Regions from separate parts of the Brevibacillus sp. FSL L8-0520 genome, predicted to be linked through region 2. Evidence: a T-box and tRNA genes for the amino acid it is inferred to sense, from the RefSeq annotation. Region 2 holds a T-box; the other regions hold tRNA genes.
The links. The T-box of region 2 lies ahead of argS (arginine--tRNA ligase). A T-box ahead of a tRNA ligase gene usually reads a tRNA of that ligase, here a tRNA-Arg.

Region 1 (4,197 bases), 2.5 Mb from region 2:
AAGCGGGATATAAGATCGGCTGCCACCAGAAAGATGGCCCCAAATACGATACTGTACGGAATGATCCAACGATAATCATAGCCGATCAGATACCGGCAAATGTGCGGGATGATGATACCGACAAAGCCGATCGGACCGGCAAGAGCCACTGCGCCTCCTGCGAGAAGAACCACTACCAGCACGATACCTGCCTTGACCCAGACAATTTTTTGCCCCAGGCTTTTGGCCACATCATCCCCCAAAGACATCAGGTTTAAGGACCCTGCCAGCATCCAGGCAATGATCCACCCGCATACCAGATAGGGAACGATCAGCAGGGCGTGGCGCAAATCGCGTCCCGACACAGATCCAATCAACCAGTTAAGGGCTTCTTCAAGCGCCATGTTGTCTATGAGCATGAGCAGCGATGTCAGCGACGAGGCAAACGCAGCGACTGCCGCGCCGGAAAGGGTCACTTTTACCGGCGACATCCCTCCCCGTCCGGCTGATCCAAGCATGTAGACCATGACAGCCGTCAAGCTTGCTCCGATAAAGCCAACCCACATCAGCTCGGTAAACGAAAACACGGGACCGAAGAGAAACAGGGACAACACGATCATGAAAGCTGCACCGGAGTTGATTCCAAATATAGAGGGGGAGGCAAGCGGATTGCGGGTGAGTGCCTGCAAAAGAGCCCCCGCTACCGCCAGACTCCCCCCGACAAATGCGGCGACGATCGCCCGGGGCACTCGCGCATTTTTGATGATCAAATGCTCATTGCTTCCATTGAAACTGACATAGGCCTCCACCGCCGTCGAAAAACGGAAATTTTGCAGGCCGAGCAAGATACTCGCAACGACGGCCACGATCAGCACCGCAACGGCTGCGACCAGTACGACAGATTTTTGGATTCGGCTGGACAAGAGAAATGGCACACGTATTCCCTACTTTCCCCAATTGCATTGGTAACATTTTAGTATCCCTTTCACCTTCTAGTCAATGAAAATGATAATTATTATCAAAAAACTGTTGACACCTATTTTCCAAATACAGTATGTTGTCTACAATGATAATCACTATCAATCAGGAGGTTTTCATCATGTCGGCAATTCACAAGCCATCGTGGCAGCTTTTGATCGCAGCAGCATTGTCTCTCATGCTTTTGGTCACGGGCTGCAGCGGCGGCCAAAACAACACGGGCAGCCAACCGGCGCAATCTCAGGGCCAGGACCAGGCTGCAGCCACTGACACCAAGAGCGACATCCGGAAAGTAAAACACGCGATGGGAGAAGCCGAGATCAAAGGTACCCCGGAGCGCGTCGTTGTCCTGACCAGCGAGGGGACAGAAGCCCTGCTCGGTCTGGGTGTCAAACCTGTAGGCGCTGTGCAGTCCCCGCGCGGAAATCCGTGGCATGACCATATTAAAGACAAAATGCAGGATGTAACCGTACTGGGCGATGAGGCGCAGCCAAACATCGAACTGATCGCGAGCCTCAAACCAGATCTGATCCTGGGCAACAAGGTCCGCCATGAAAAAGTATATTCGCAGTTGTCCGGCATTGCCCCGACGGTATTCTCCGAGGATCTGGCGGGCAAATGGAAGCCCAACTTCATGCTGTATGCCGAAGCCCTTGGCAAAAAAGCCGACGGTGAAAAGCTCCTGGCCGACTTTGACAAAAAGGTAGAAGAGGCGAAAGCAAAGCTGGGCGACAAAACAAAAGCCAAAGTATCATTGATCCGCTTTCAGCCAGGGAAAATCCGTCTTTACATGAAGGATACCTTTGCAGGCGTCATGCTGAGCCAGCTGGGCTTTGCCCGTCCGGCCTCTCAGGATAAGGATGAATTCATGCAAGTGATCGCAAAGGAACAACTGGCTGATGCCGACGGCGATGTGCTGTTTTACTGGGTATCGGATCATGGAGAAAAGAAAGAAGGCTCCAAATATAGAGAAGAAGTGATGAACGACCCGCTCTGGAAAAACCTCAATGTCGTGAAAAACAACAAAGTGTTTGAAGTCAACGACGTCGTGTGGAACATCGGGGGCAGCATTTTGTCAGCCGAACTGTTGCTGGACGATATTTTGAAGCGCTTTGATGTAAAATAACACACACTCGACAGAGCAGTATGGGCCCACCCCTGCTGCTCTGTAAGCTTGTACATGGAACCATTTCCCCTTCGTGCATCCCAACATCCGGGTTGCAATTTTTTCATTTGCATCTGTCCGCCTTATCTTTTATAATTTAAGTTATCCTATTATGCGCCCGTAGCTCAGTGGATAGAGCAGCGGTCTCCGGAACCGCGTGCGGAGGTTCGACTCCTCTCGGGCGTACCATACTGACTTTAAACGACGATATGACGGGATTCTGGCGGTGATTTGCCGGACGGACTGGCGAGCAAATCGGCAAAACCGTTCCCCTGCACCGTGTACCCCATACCCGTTATGTACTCGTTCCTGATATGTGCAAGCCTCCGTTACATGAAACGGAGGCTTTTATTATGCAAAAACGACCGTGGACAGCGCTAATACATAGTGCCGCTACGGAAGCACCTAAAAGAGTTACGATTGATGCTGCGTTTTTACTGGCTCCCCCAACGTTAGCCTCACGTTCGACTTTGTTCGACTTTGTTAACCTCACGTTCGACTTCGTTATACTCCGCGCTGCACACCGTTTCATCCTTCAATAAAGTCGTCATATACCGATCGACCTCCGAATTTTATTGCGCTCGAATGCGCCGTCATAGAGATTGCCGTTCTAGGAAGGCGGGTGTGCGGCTTTTTCTTTACATTTTTTACCATAAACCTATTTGCTTTTGAGAAACAAAGGTTTACAATTCATTTTGAATTTACATTATTTAGAAGTGATGTTTTATTATGGTTCTTAAAAAATTGAAGAAAACCACTCTGCTGCTAGCCTCTTTAATGGCAATTACTTCGCTTGTACCTTCCATTTCCTTTGCCAAAACCGAGGCAACCGCATCTGCCCAGGGCAATAACCGGCCTTACGTGAGCATCACCACCCCTGCTTCAAACAAAGAGTACAGCCCGACCATCTACTATAATGAGCAGCCAAAAATAACGTGGGTCCAATCTGATCCAGATGACAACACCGTATTTAGTACATTCTGGGTTCTTGTCTATGATAAAAACGGCAGTATTTATAGCTCTGGTGTACTGCCCCAAAACACAAGCAGCAATACGCAGTCCTTCGAAATTCCCGTTTCACTGCCTAGAAATGAAACGCTTGGTGTATCAGTAGGTGTCCAAGACGAATCTGGAAACTGGAATTGGGGAGCTGATGTGCACTATATGTACATCCAAACTCCGTAATCTATTTTGGCGCCTGTTGAGCATTCCAACGGGCATCGTCATCTTACTAATACTGAATAACTTCGATAGGCGTCGTTTGCAGCGAAAAGCGTTTTGTATATGGAATTTACAGTATTGTTCGTTCATTTGAAATAAAGGAGCGGGTCTTGATGAAGAAAATGAACCTTATCAGGTCAGGTTTGCTGGCCATTCCCTTGCTTTTGGCAGGACAAGCTGCGGCTAATGCCGAAGCCTTGATCGCCCCATCGCAAGCTGCAGTCGGCGTGGCAAGCGTTACTGAAGTCAATGTGAACCTGGATCTCTATCAAAATCCTATTTACGATAGTCTTCCCAGCGGCCCCAATTACACACACTACATCTCCTACGAGTCAAAACCGGGCGGGATCAGCATCGACTCCCGGGGTCGAGTGATTGCCTCTTCCACAGGCTACTACAAGGTAGATGTTTACTATAGCGGTATGCTTGTTTATACATTCAACTTCAATGTAGGTCCTATGTAAACATTCGCTTGGGACTAACAAAACAAAGCCGATCATCCTTTTTCTGCAAGGATGTCGGCTTTTCATAATAGGCGTTAACTGGAGAGCCGTAAATGTTTCCTGACCAATTGGGCCATAGTAAGAAAGCGTGATGCCAATTTTGGGAGGTGCCGCATGGATTTTACCAAGATGAGCACAAAGGAGTTCGTCGGAAAAGTTCACGAAGCGCAGGCCCATGCTCAGGAGAACAAGGAGCACAATGGCTACGGCCACCCGGAAAAACGTCTCCCCAGCAAACAGCGCATCCGCTAAAAAACGCCCTGGAGATTGCTCCTCTCCAGGGCGTTTCCTTATGCTCCCTCTCAAGGCCTGACCTGCTACTGCGGGTCTTGCCTGTTCAGGTTTTTGTCC
Region 2 (4,197 bases):
CCTGAACAATCCCGAAGAGCTCGCCCTCTACCAGGGAGCCAACGGACATACATACGATGCGGAAATTGAGCACGATGGCTATGCCATCATTGATGTGACCGAGGATGACTATATCGAGCTTGCCCCCGGCGAATATCAGATCATGATCGAAGAGTGGACCAAGGCAGGGAATATCGGAGACTGCACACTGGAAACCAAATCCGACCCGGCCGATGACAAGGCGATGCTGTACCGCCTCGTGGATGCGTCCGGAAATGAAAAGGAACAGCCGGTGTCGCTCTCCAAACAAGTCGTCGAGCTTCTGGGCAAGACTTGGTTTGGGAAAAATGCAAAGAAAGAAGAATAAAAAAGCAGCGTAGGCCGATCAAAGACATGCACTGTTAAAAGGGGCGGGTACGTTTACAAGTTCCGGACCAGCCCCGCGACAAGACTCCTGACAAGCCGGATGGAAGGCTAGCACCGGATGGAAGGCCGGCAATCGAAAAAAAACCGCCGACGCATTGCATGGGACTGATCCCATAATGCATCGGCGGTTTTGCTTGTTTTCTTACATTTCTTCCGGTGCTGCGAGTCCGAGAATGCGGAGCCCTTCCTTCAAGACCGTAACAACAGCCGCTACGAGCTGGAGACGCGCATTTTTCACAGCGTCCTCCTCGGCCAGGATGCGGACGTTTGCGTAGAACTTGTTGAAGGCCTGCGCGAGGTCGATCACGTACTTCCCGATTTGCGAAGGATCAAAGCCGTTGGCAGCGCGGTCTATCACTTCCGGGAATGCATTCAGAAGCGTAACGACTGCCCAGGCTTCCTTGCTGTCCAGCGCATCCTGAGGCAAGCTTACCGCTGCGGACGGTACATAGCCGCCTTTTCTCAGCAGGGAGCAAGCGCGTGCGTGCGTGTATTGGACGTAAGGACCGGTTTCGCCTTCAAAGGTGAGCATCTCTTCCCAGGAGAAATTGATGTCATTGAGACGATAGTTTTTCAAGTCGTGGAAGATGACGGCCCCGACGCCGACCTGGCGGGCGACTTCTTCCTTGTTGGCGAGACCAGGATTCTTTTCCTCGATCACTTTCTTGACGTCTTCGATCGCCTGGGACAGCACTTCTTCCAGCAGGACGACCTTGCCCTTGCGCGTGGACATTTTCTTGCCGTCCTTCAGCATCATGCCAAACGGAATGTGATGCATTTCCTTTGCCCACTCAAAGCCCATTTTCTCCAGTACCTTGTAGAGCTGTTGGAAGTGAAGGCGTTGCTCGTTTCCGACGACATAGAGCGCTTTGGCGAAGTCGTAGGTTTCATGGCGGTAGAGGGCAGCAGCAAGGTCACGCGTCGCGTACAGCGTGGCGCCGTCCGATTTTTTGATCAGGCTTGGCGGCATGTCGTATTCATCCAGCGTCACGACCATGGCGCCGTCCGATTCCGTCAGCAGGCCTTTTTCCTCCAGCATGGCGACGACGCGATCCATCTTGTCGTTGTAAAATGCTTCGCCGTGTGTCGAGTCGAAGGAAACGTTCATCAGATCGTAAATCTTCATGAACTCCTTCAGAGATTCATCGCGGAACCACTGCCACAGGTGGAGCGCTTCTGCGTCTCCGTCCTCCAGCTTTTTAAACCACTCGCGCCCTTGATCCTCCAAAGACGGATCGTTCTCCGCTTCTTCGTGGAAGCGCACATAGAGGCTGAGCAGTTCTTTGATCGGCTCCGCTTTTACTTTTGCTTCGTCGCCCCACAGGCGATACGCCACGATCAGCTTGCCGAACTGCGTGCCCCAGTCGCCCAGATGGTTGATGCGGACCGGCTGGTAACCGTGTTTTTCCATGATGTTGGCAATCGCGTTTCCGATCACGGTAGAGCGAAGATGCCCCATGGAAAACGGCTTGGCGATGTTGGGAGAAGAAAGATCGATCGGAACCTTCCGCCCTTTGCCGATGTCGCGGCTGCCGTAAGCGGCTCCTGCGGAGAGGATGGTGCCTACTACCTCTGCTGCGACACTTTGCTGATCGAGAAAAATATTGACGTACGGGCCAGCTGCCTGGACTTCGCGAACCGGCGTACCCGAGATAAGCGGGGCAAGCTCGGCTGCAATCACAGGAGGCGCTTTGCGAAGTGCCTTTGCCAGTTGAAAGCAAGGGAAGGCGATATCGCCCATGGCCGGATTCGGAGGCGTCTCCAGCATGTTGCGCACTTGCTCGGCCCCCAGCGTATCTACGCCTTGCTTGGAAAGGGCTGCAGAAATCATCTCAGCCACTTGATGCTTGTAACTCATAGTGATGCAAACTCCCTTCATCATGAAAAATAAAAAAACCTCTGCGTCTCTGATTGATCAAGAGACGAGAGGTATTCTCCCGCGGTGCCACTCTTTTTGCCATGCAGCCTTTACATTTCGGGCAGCACAGCCGCTTTGTTCTGCGATAACGGGCAGACCCGGCTGCCTTACTTGCTCCAGAGATAAACCGGGCAATCAGACAGCATCTCCGAGGTGCGATTCCTGCCGCCATCCTGCACCGGGCTTACACCATCCCCGGCTCGCTTGGGCATTTTGACGGAGTACTTTCCTCATCATCGATCCTTTATGATTCATCCATTATAGCGAAAAGGATGCGGCTTTCGCAACTCAATCATCCGCTTTTTTTATGATCGCATCGAGATCGCGAAACAGGTCGCGGGTCAGCGATTCTTTGTCTTCGGCAGCATTCCATTGCTGCTTGAACTGCTGCAGCTTCTCGAGCAAAGCCAACTCCGCCTCCGCGTCCTTTTCCAGATCGTGATTTTCACTCGGGTCGAATGGCATCAGCCGCTCATCCGTGCCGCTGCGAAGATAGGCGGTTTTCCAGTTGTCCGGAAACTGATAAGCCTGCTCTCCGAACAGAATCGCGAGAACATCGTCCGATTCAAGCGGCAGGAAGTGGTCGAATTCGTCGCGCCTGCCCCCTTCGGACAGATTGATATGTGTAAAGGAATACCGGAGATAGTGTTGGCCATTTTCGCTGTCTTTCACGACAGAATATGTCTCGAAGTCGGTTTGTTCCAGTTCTTTTACCGTTTCGATACGCGATAGGAATTCGTGCTTGTCACAAGGGTGTAGTGGATCCAAAGCGTTTCGCTCCTTTGCTTGGCTTCGACCTCATCATAGCAAAAGGGGCATGGATTGACAATGAGCGGGGACAGCGGGCGGACTGGAGCTGGAACACTAGTCGATCGGTATGTAAATTTTTATTTTCATTTGATCCGGGTACACGGACTGGCGGACATCGGTTATTTCAAAATCAGGTCCTTCTCTTCGCTCGTAGTTGGAATTCGGAAGCCAGGTGCCGTAAATATAGGTTCTTGTATTTTGGACAGAGCCGATCACCCTGAATTCGGCGTATTTCCCTGCCGGAAGCAGACAGTGGACAAAGCCATCCTCCAGCTCGCCATCCAAGTTTTTTACCTCTTCGCCGACGATGAACGTAAAGTCGCCGTTATCCTGGAAATCGCACGAAATGCCGTATGCCATGTCAGGGGCGGCTTTGTTGGGAATCCGCATATAGTGTCCATTCCTTCCGAAATCGGCATAGAAGCGGGGAATGTCCTCAAAGTAGCGTTTGTTGTTCAGATTTGTCTTGTAGGCGTACCCGACGATGGCAATGCTGTTTAATTGCACAATGTTTGGTTTGTTCATGCTTATTTCTCCCTTTGCTCGTTTTTGATCATCCAAAAAATCCAGCTTCTTTTGCAGGAAAATAGGTATGTTCGCCTTTCGGAACTTGGCCGGGGTGATGCCGAAAGTAGCTTCAAAAGCACGGGTAAACGCCTCCTGGGAGCCGTACTGGCAGGCGATAGCCAGATCAAGGATGCTTGTTTGCGTCTGTTTCAACAAAACGGCGGCCTCGCTCAGCCTTCTTTTTCGTATGTACTCGTGAACCGAAAAACCGGAGATCGCTTGAAACAGCCGTTGAAAATGAAAGGCGGAAAAACAGGCTTCCGCGGCAATATCCGCGATATTCACCTCCTCTTGAAGATGCTTTTCGATAAATTCGATTGCGCATTGAATCCGCTCGTAGTGATCCATACCTGCCTCCATTTCCCAGATGTGCTACTCCTATTGTACAGCCGGGAAGACGATGTTTTTTGATAATCTGTGCCGATTTGGCAAGTGATTGCTTGATTTCTTCAAAGTGCACCTGTTGGACAAGAAAAAAGAAGCCTGGATTCCAGGCC
Region 3 (4,197 bases), 2.2 Mb from region 2:
AAGAAATCCTGTACGAGCTGAGAGAACACAGTGCAGGGCTAAACTGCGGCCGCTGGGATTACATCTTCAGCTACATCAAAAAGCTGCGGAACCGGCCCGATGTGATTGTGCCTGACCGGTCAACGGTGACTATGACGGTGCCCTTTATGCGGGCGTACACGACACTGGCGGTCAAGACCTGCCACAGGCGGGGAGCACCATGCATCGGCGGGATGGCCGCACAAATTCCGGTAAAAAACGACCCGGCAAAAAACGAGGAAGCGCTGGCAAAAGTGAAAGCAGACAAAGAGCGGGAGGCGTACGACGGACACGATGGAAGCTGGGTGGCCCACCCCGGACTGGTTCCGGTGGCGATGGAAGTCTTTAATCGCCTGATGCCGGAAGCAAACCAGATCTGGTATAAGCGCGAGGACGTCCATGTAACTGCCGCTGACCTGCTGGCCGTACCGGAAGGCCAGATCACCGAAGAAGGAGTCCGCACCAACATCAGGGTAGGGATTCAGTACATCGAGGCATGGCTTCGCGGCTATGGCGCCGTGCCGATCAACAACCTGATGGAAGACGCCGCAACAGCGGAAATTTCCCGCGCTCAGGTGTGGCAATGGATCAAGCACCGCCGGGGTGTTTTGCCGGATGGCCGTAAGATTACGACTGCTTTGGTCACCCAGTGGCTGAGCGAAGAGCTGCAAACCTTGAAACAGCAAATCGGCCAGGAACGGTACGAAACCGGCAAATACAAGCTGGCAGGGGAATTGTTCCTCCAGCTGGTGACGGCCGACGAGTTTTCCGAGTTTTTGACCGTTCCAGGCTATGCCTATCTTGATTAAAAAAAGGGAGTGGGAGAAATGAACAAACAAGAGGCTATTCGACAATTAGAGGAAAGCTGGAAGACAGACCGGTTTAAAGGGGTGCAGCGTCCGTATACGGCGGAAGATGTAGTCAGACTGCGGGGCTCGGTCCAAATCGAGCATACGCTTGCCCGGATCGGGGCAGAGCGGCTGTGGCAGTTGCTCAACACGGAGCATCACATCAAGGCGCTTGGCGCTTTGACCGGGAATCAGGCGATCCAGCAAGTAAAAGCGGGATTGAAAGCCATCTATCTAAGCGGCTGGCAAGTAGCCGCCGACGCCAATCTGGCCGGACAGATGTACCCGGACCAGAGCCTGTACCCGGCAAACAGTGTCCCACAGGTGGTCAAACGGATCAATCAGGCACTGCAGCGGGCAGATCAGATCCAACAGTCCGAAGGGACGGGCGACACCTATTGGTTTGCACCCATCGTGGCAGATGCGGAAGCCGGCTTTGGCGGACCGCTCAACGTCTTTGAGCTGATGAAAGGCATGATCGAAGCGGGAGCATCGGGTGTACACTTTGAGGATCAGCTCGCATCAGAGAAAAAATGCGGCCATATGGGCGGCAAGGTACTGATTCCGACACAGGCGGCCATTCGCAACCTGGTAGCGGCCCGTTTCGCGGCGGATGTCATGGGTGTGCCGACCGTGATCGTAGCCCGGACCGATGCAAACGGAGCGTTTTTGATCACAAGTGACATCGACGACAGCGACAAGCCGTTTTTGACCGGGGAGCGGACACCAGAGGGCTTCTTCCGAATGAGAGGCGGACTCGATGCCGCGATCGCCCGCGGACTCAGCTATGCTCCATACGCCGATTTGATCTGGTGCGAAACGTCTGAGCCGAACCTCGAGGAAGCACGCCGTTTTGCCGAAGCGATTCACGCCAAATACCCTGGCAAATTGCTGGCTTACAACTGCTCGCCGTCCTTCAACTGGAAGAAGAAGCTGGATGAAGCAGACATCGCCCGTTTCCAAAACGAGCTGGGCGATATGGGCTACAAGTTCCAGTTTGTCACGCTGGCCGGCTTCCACGCCCTCAACTACAGCATGTTTGAACTGGCACGGGGCTATCGCGACCGCGGCATGGCTGCTTACTCTGAGCTGCAGCAAGCGGAGTTTGCGAGCGAGGCGTACGGCTACACGGCTACGCGCCACCAGCGGGAGGTAGGCACCGGGTATTTTGATGAGGTCGCGCAGGTAATTGCAGGAGGCACATCGTCGACGACGGCATTGACTGGTTCTACTGAGGAAGAGCAGTTTACTCACCATTAAGGTGTTTAATTAAAGTAAATAAAAAGGGAAAGGACCAGGGATAAGCTCTCTGGTCCTTCGTTTGCAAAATGCGCGAAATCGCCCTATAATAGAAGGAGTGTAAACGAATATGTCCCCGTAGCTCAGCAGGATAGAGCGTCAGTTTCCTAAACTGTAGGTCGGAGGTTCGAATCCTCTCGGGGACGCCATTGGAAAAGTAGAAATGGCGCGGGTCTTAGTCGGATGGCTAACCGCGCCATTCTTCTGTAAGTGCCTGTTTGCAAACATTTTACAAACTTTTATTAAACTAAAGTGCATGTTGGTACATTACAACTGAACGGCTGAACCCGAAAGGATGTAATTTGTAGAAGATACCGGAACAACTGATAAAATACAAGTATCCCTGTCTACGGAAGACAAACATAACCGGTAATTTAAGCCCTCCTACGGATGTAATAGTCTATGATTATTCTTCATTATGATATCTCCAGTTGGTTGTTTAGCTTTACTGTCAACATTAGATACCTTGGACCGATTCTTTCAACTTAAATATTGGTATAACCGAAAACTTTGGTGTGATTGATTGGATACTTAGAAAGGAACTGTCCACCCGATGTAAAGACTAGTTGCGAAAGCCAAATATATGGATCGGTTTTATAATCGTCGGAGAAATGATACCACCCTCGAACGCTATTGGAAATTTAAAAGATGTAAAGTGACTTAGATGTAGAGCGGTTATGTATGTCAACTGCAAATGAAAATTCCCCATTATCTGCACTCGAATTTTCCCCATTATAGGCAATAGGTTTGTCTGAATGATGCCCCCTCTGAGGGGGGCGGGTGGCGACCAAAATTCCGTTTATTCTGTTTTATCTTCGGTTGACTCGGGTCGAAAGAAACCTGCTTTTTTCTTCTCCTTTATGCGATAACTTTCCCCTTTAATGTTGATCGTGTGGGAGTGATGCAATAATCGATCAAGGATGGCTGTAGCAAGTACTGTATCCCCAAATATCTCTCCCCACGAACCATAGGATTTGTTCGAAGTAAGGATAATTGAGCCGGATTCATAACGTTCTGATACAATTTGAAAGAAAAAGTGAGCTGCGGTTTCATCCATTTTGCGATATCCAATTTCATCAATGATGAGTACATTCGGTTTTATAAATGCTCGCATTTTTTGTTTGATGCTATTGTTTTGATGAGCAATCTGGAGCGTCTGAACCAAATCATGAGCAGTTGTAAAGTAAACCGTCAACCCTTGTTTGATAGCTTCGAGAGCCAAAGCAACAGACAAGTGAGTCTTGCCGACCCCTGGCGGACCAAGTAAAATGAGATTCTCTTGTTGTTGTACAAACCGGAGGGTTGCCAAATCACGAATCCGTCTTTCATCAATGGAGGGCTGGAAACTGAAATCGAATTGCTCCAACGTTTTATGGTAGGGTAAATGAGCCAATCGCGTTTTCATGCGGATAAACCGATCCCTCTTGGCCATGATTTCTTCTTGCAAAAGCTTGTCCAAGAACTCCAAATACGATATATTCTGAGCAGCAGCTTCTTCTGCGTGGTGGTGAATAATTTCCGGGATTCGTACCCATCCCATCTGTACAAAGGCTTCTTCTAAACGGGCCTGGAGTATCATTGTACGATTACCTCCTCGTCAGCAAACTGCTCATAGACAGACAAATCACGTTCCACCACTTCGGGGCTTGGATTGGGAACCAAACGCGGCATAGGTTGGGGAGCCTTCGCGCCAATTTGGTTTTGAATCCCCTCGAAGTGTTTTTTATTGGTTATGACTTGCTTGGTACGAGTAGCTTTAGGATGTTCAGCGATGATCATGTTGCCCTGATAGATCCGGATATGGCCATTCTGGAGATCTTGTACTTCTACCGTATGACCTACATAAACATAGGGGACTGAATACCGGCTTCCTCCGTAAGAAACGAGTGAATCATTCGATACTCTTCGAGTATGGCGTTCTACCTCTTCGAATGGGATCGGGTTAAGTGGCTTCAACTGTTCGTGTTTCCATCGATCTACTGGTTTTTCATGCGTGGTGCCGTGTACCCGTACATTAGCCACCGTATCCAAC

Region 1: it has a tRNA-Arg gene. The T-box ahead of argS (arginine--tRNA ligase) is inferred to sense a tRNA for this amino acid. The anticodon was not compared.
Region 3: it has a tRNA-Arg gene. The T-box ahead of argS (arginine--tRNA ligase) is inferred to sense a tRNA for this amino acid. The anticodon was not compared.

What each region holds. Positions count from the first base shown of each region.
Region 1 covers NZ_CP150171.1:4,738,949-4,743,145, forward strand. The annotation lists gene NSQ24_RS23210 (iron ABC transporter permease) at 1-914, opposite strand, end outside; gene NSQ24_RS23215 (iron-siderophore ABC transporter substrate-binding protein) at 1,088-2,083, shown strand; tRNA gene NSQ24_RS23220 (tRNA-Arg) at 2,237-2,311, shown strand; gene NSQ24_RS23225 (hypothetical protein) at 2,852-3,307, shown strand; gene NSQ24_RS23230 (hypothetical protein) at 3,457-3,807, shown strand; gene NSQ24_RS23235 (DUF4023 domain-containing protein) at 3,961-4,098, shown strand; gene NSQ24_RS23240 (hypothetical protein) at 4,164-4,197, opposite strand, start outside.
Region 2 covers NZ_CP150171.1:2,195,413-2,199,609, forward strand. The annotation lists gene NSQ24_RS10910 (hypothetical protein) at 1-346, shown strand, start outside; gene argS (arginine--tRNA ligase) at 548-2,263, opposite strand; T-box leader at 2,321-2,569, opposite strand; gene NSQ24_RS10920 (hypothetical protein) at 2,612-3,091, opposite strand; gene NSQ24_RS10925 (AraC family transcriptional regulator) at 3,188-4,048, opposite strand.
Region 3 covers NZ_CP150171.1:34,110-38,306, forward strand. The annotation lists gene aceB (malate synthase A) at 1-827, shown strand, start outside; gene aceA (isocitrate lyase) at 846-2,126, shown strand; tRNA gene NSQ24_RS00150 (tRNA-Arg) at 2,238-2,314, shown strand; gene istB (IS21-like element helper ATPase IstB) at 2,965-3,744, opposite strand; gene istA (IS21 family transposase) at 3,741-4,197, opposite strand, start outside.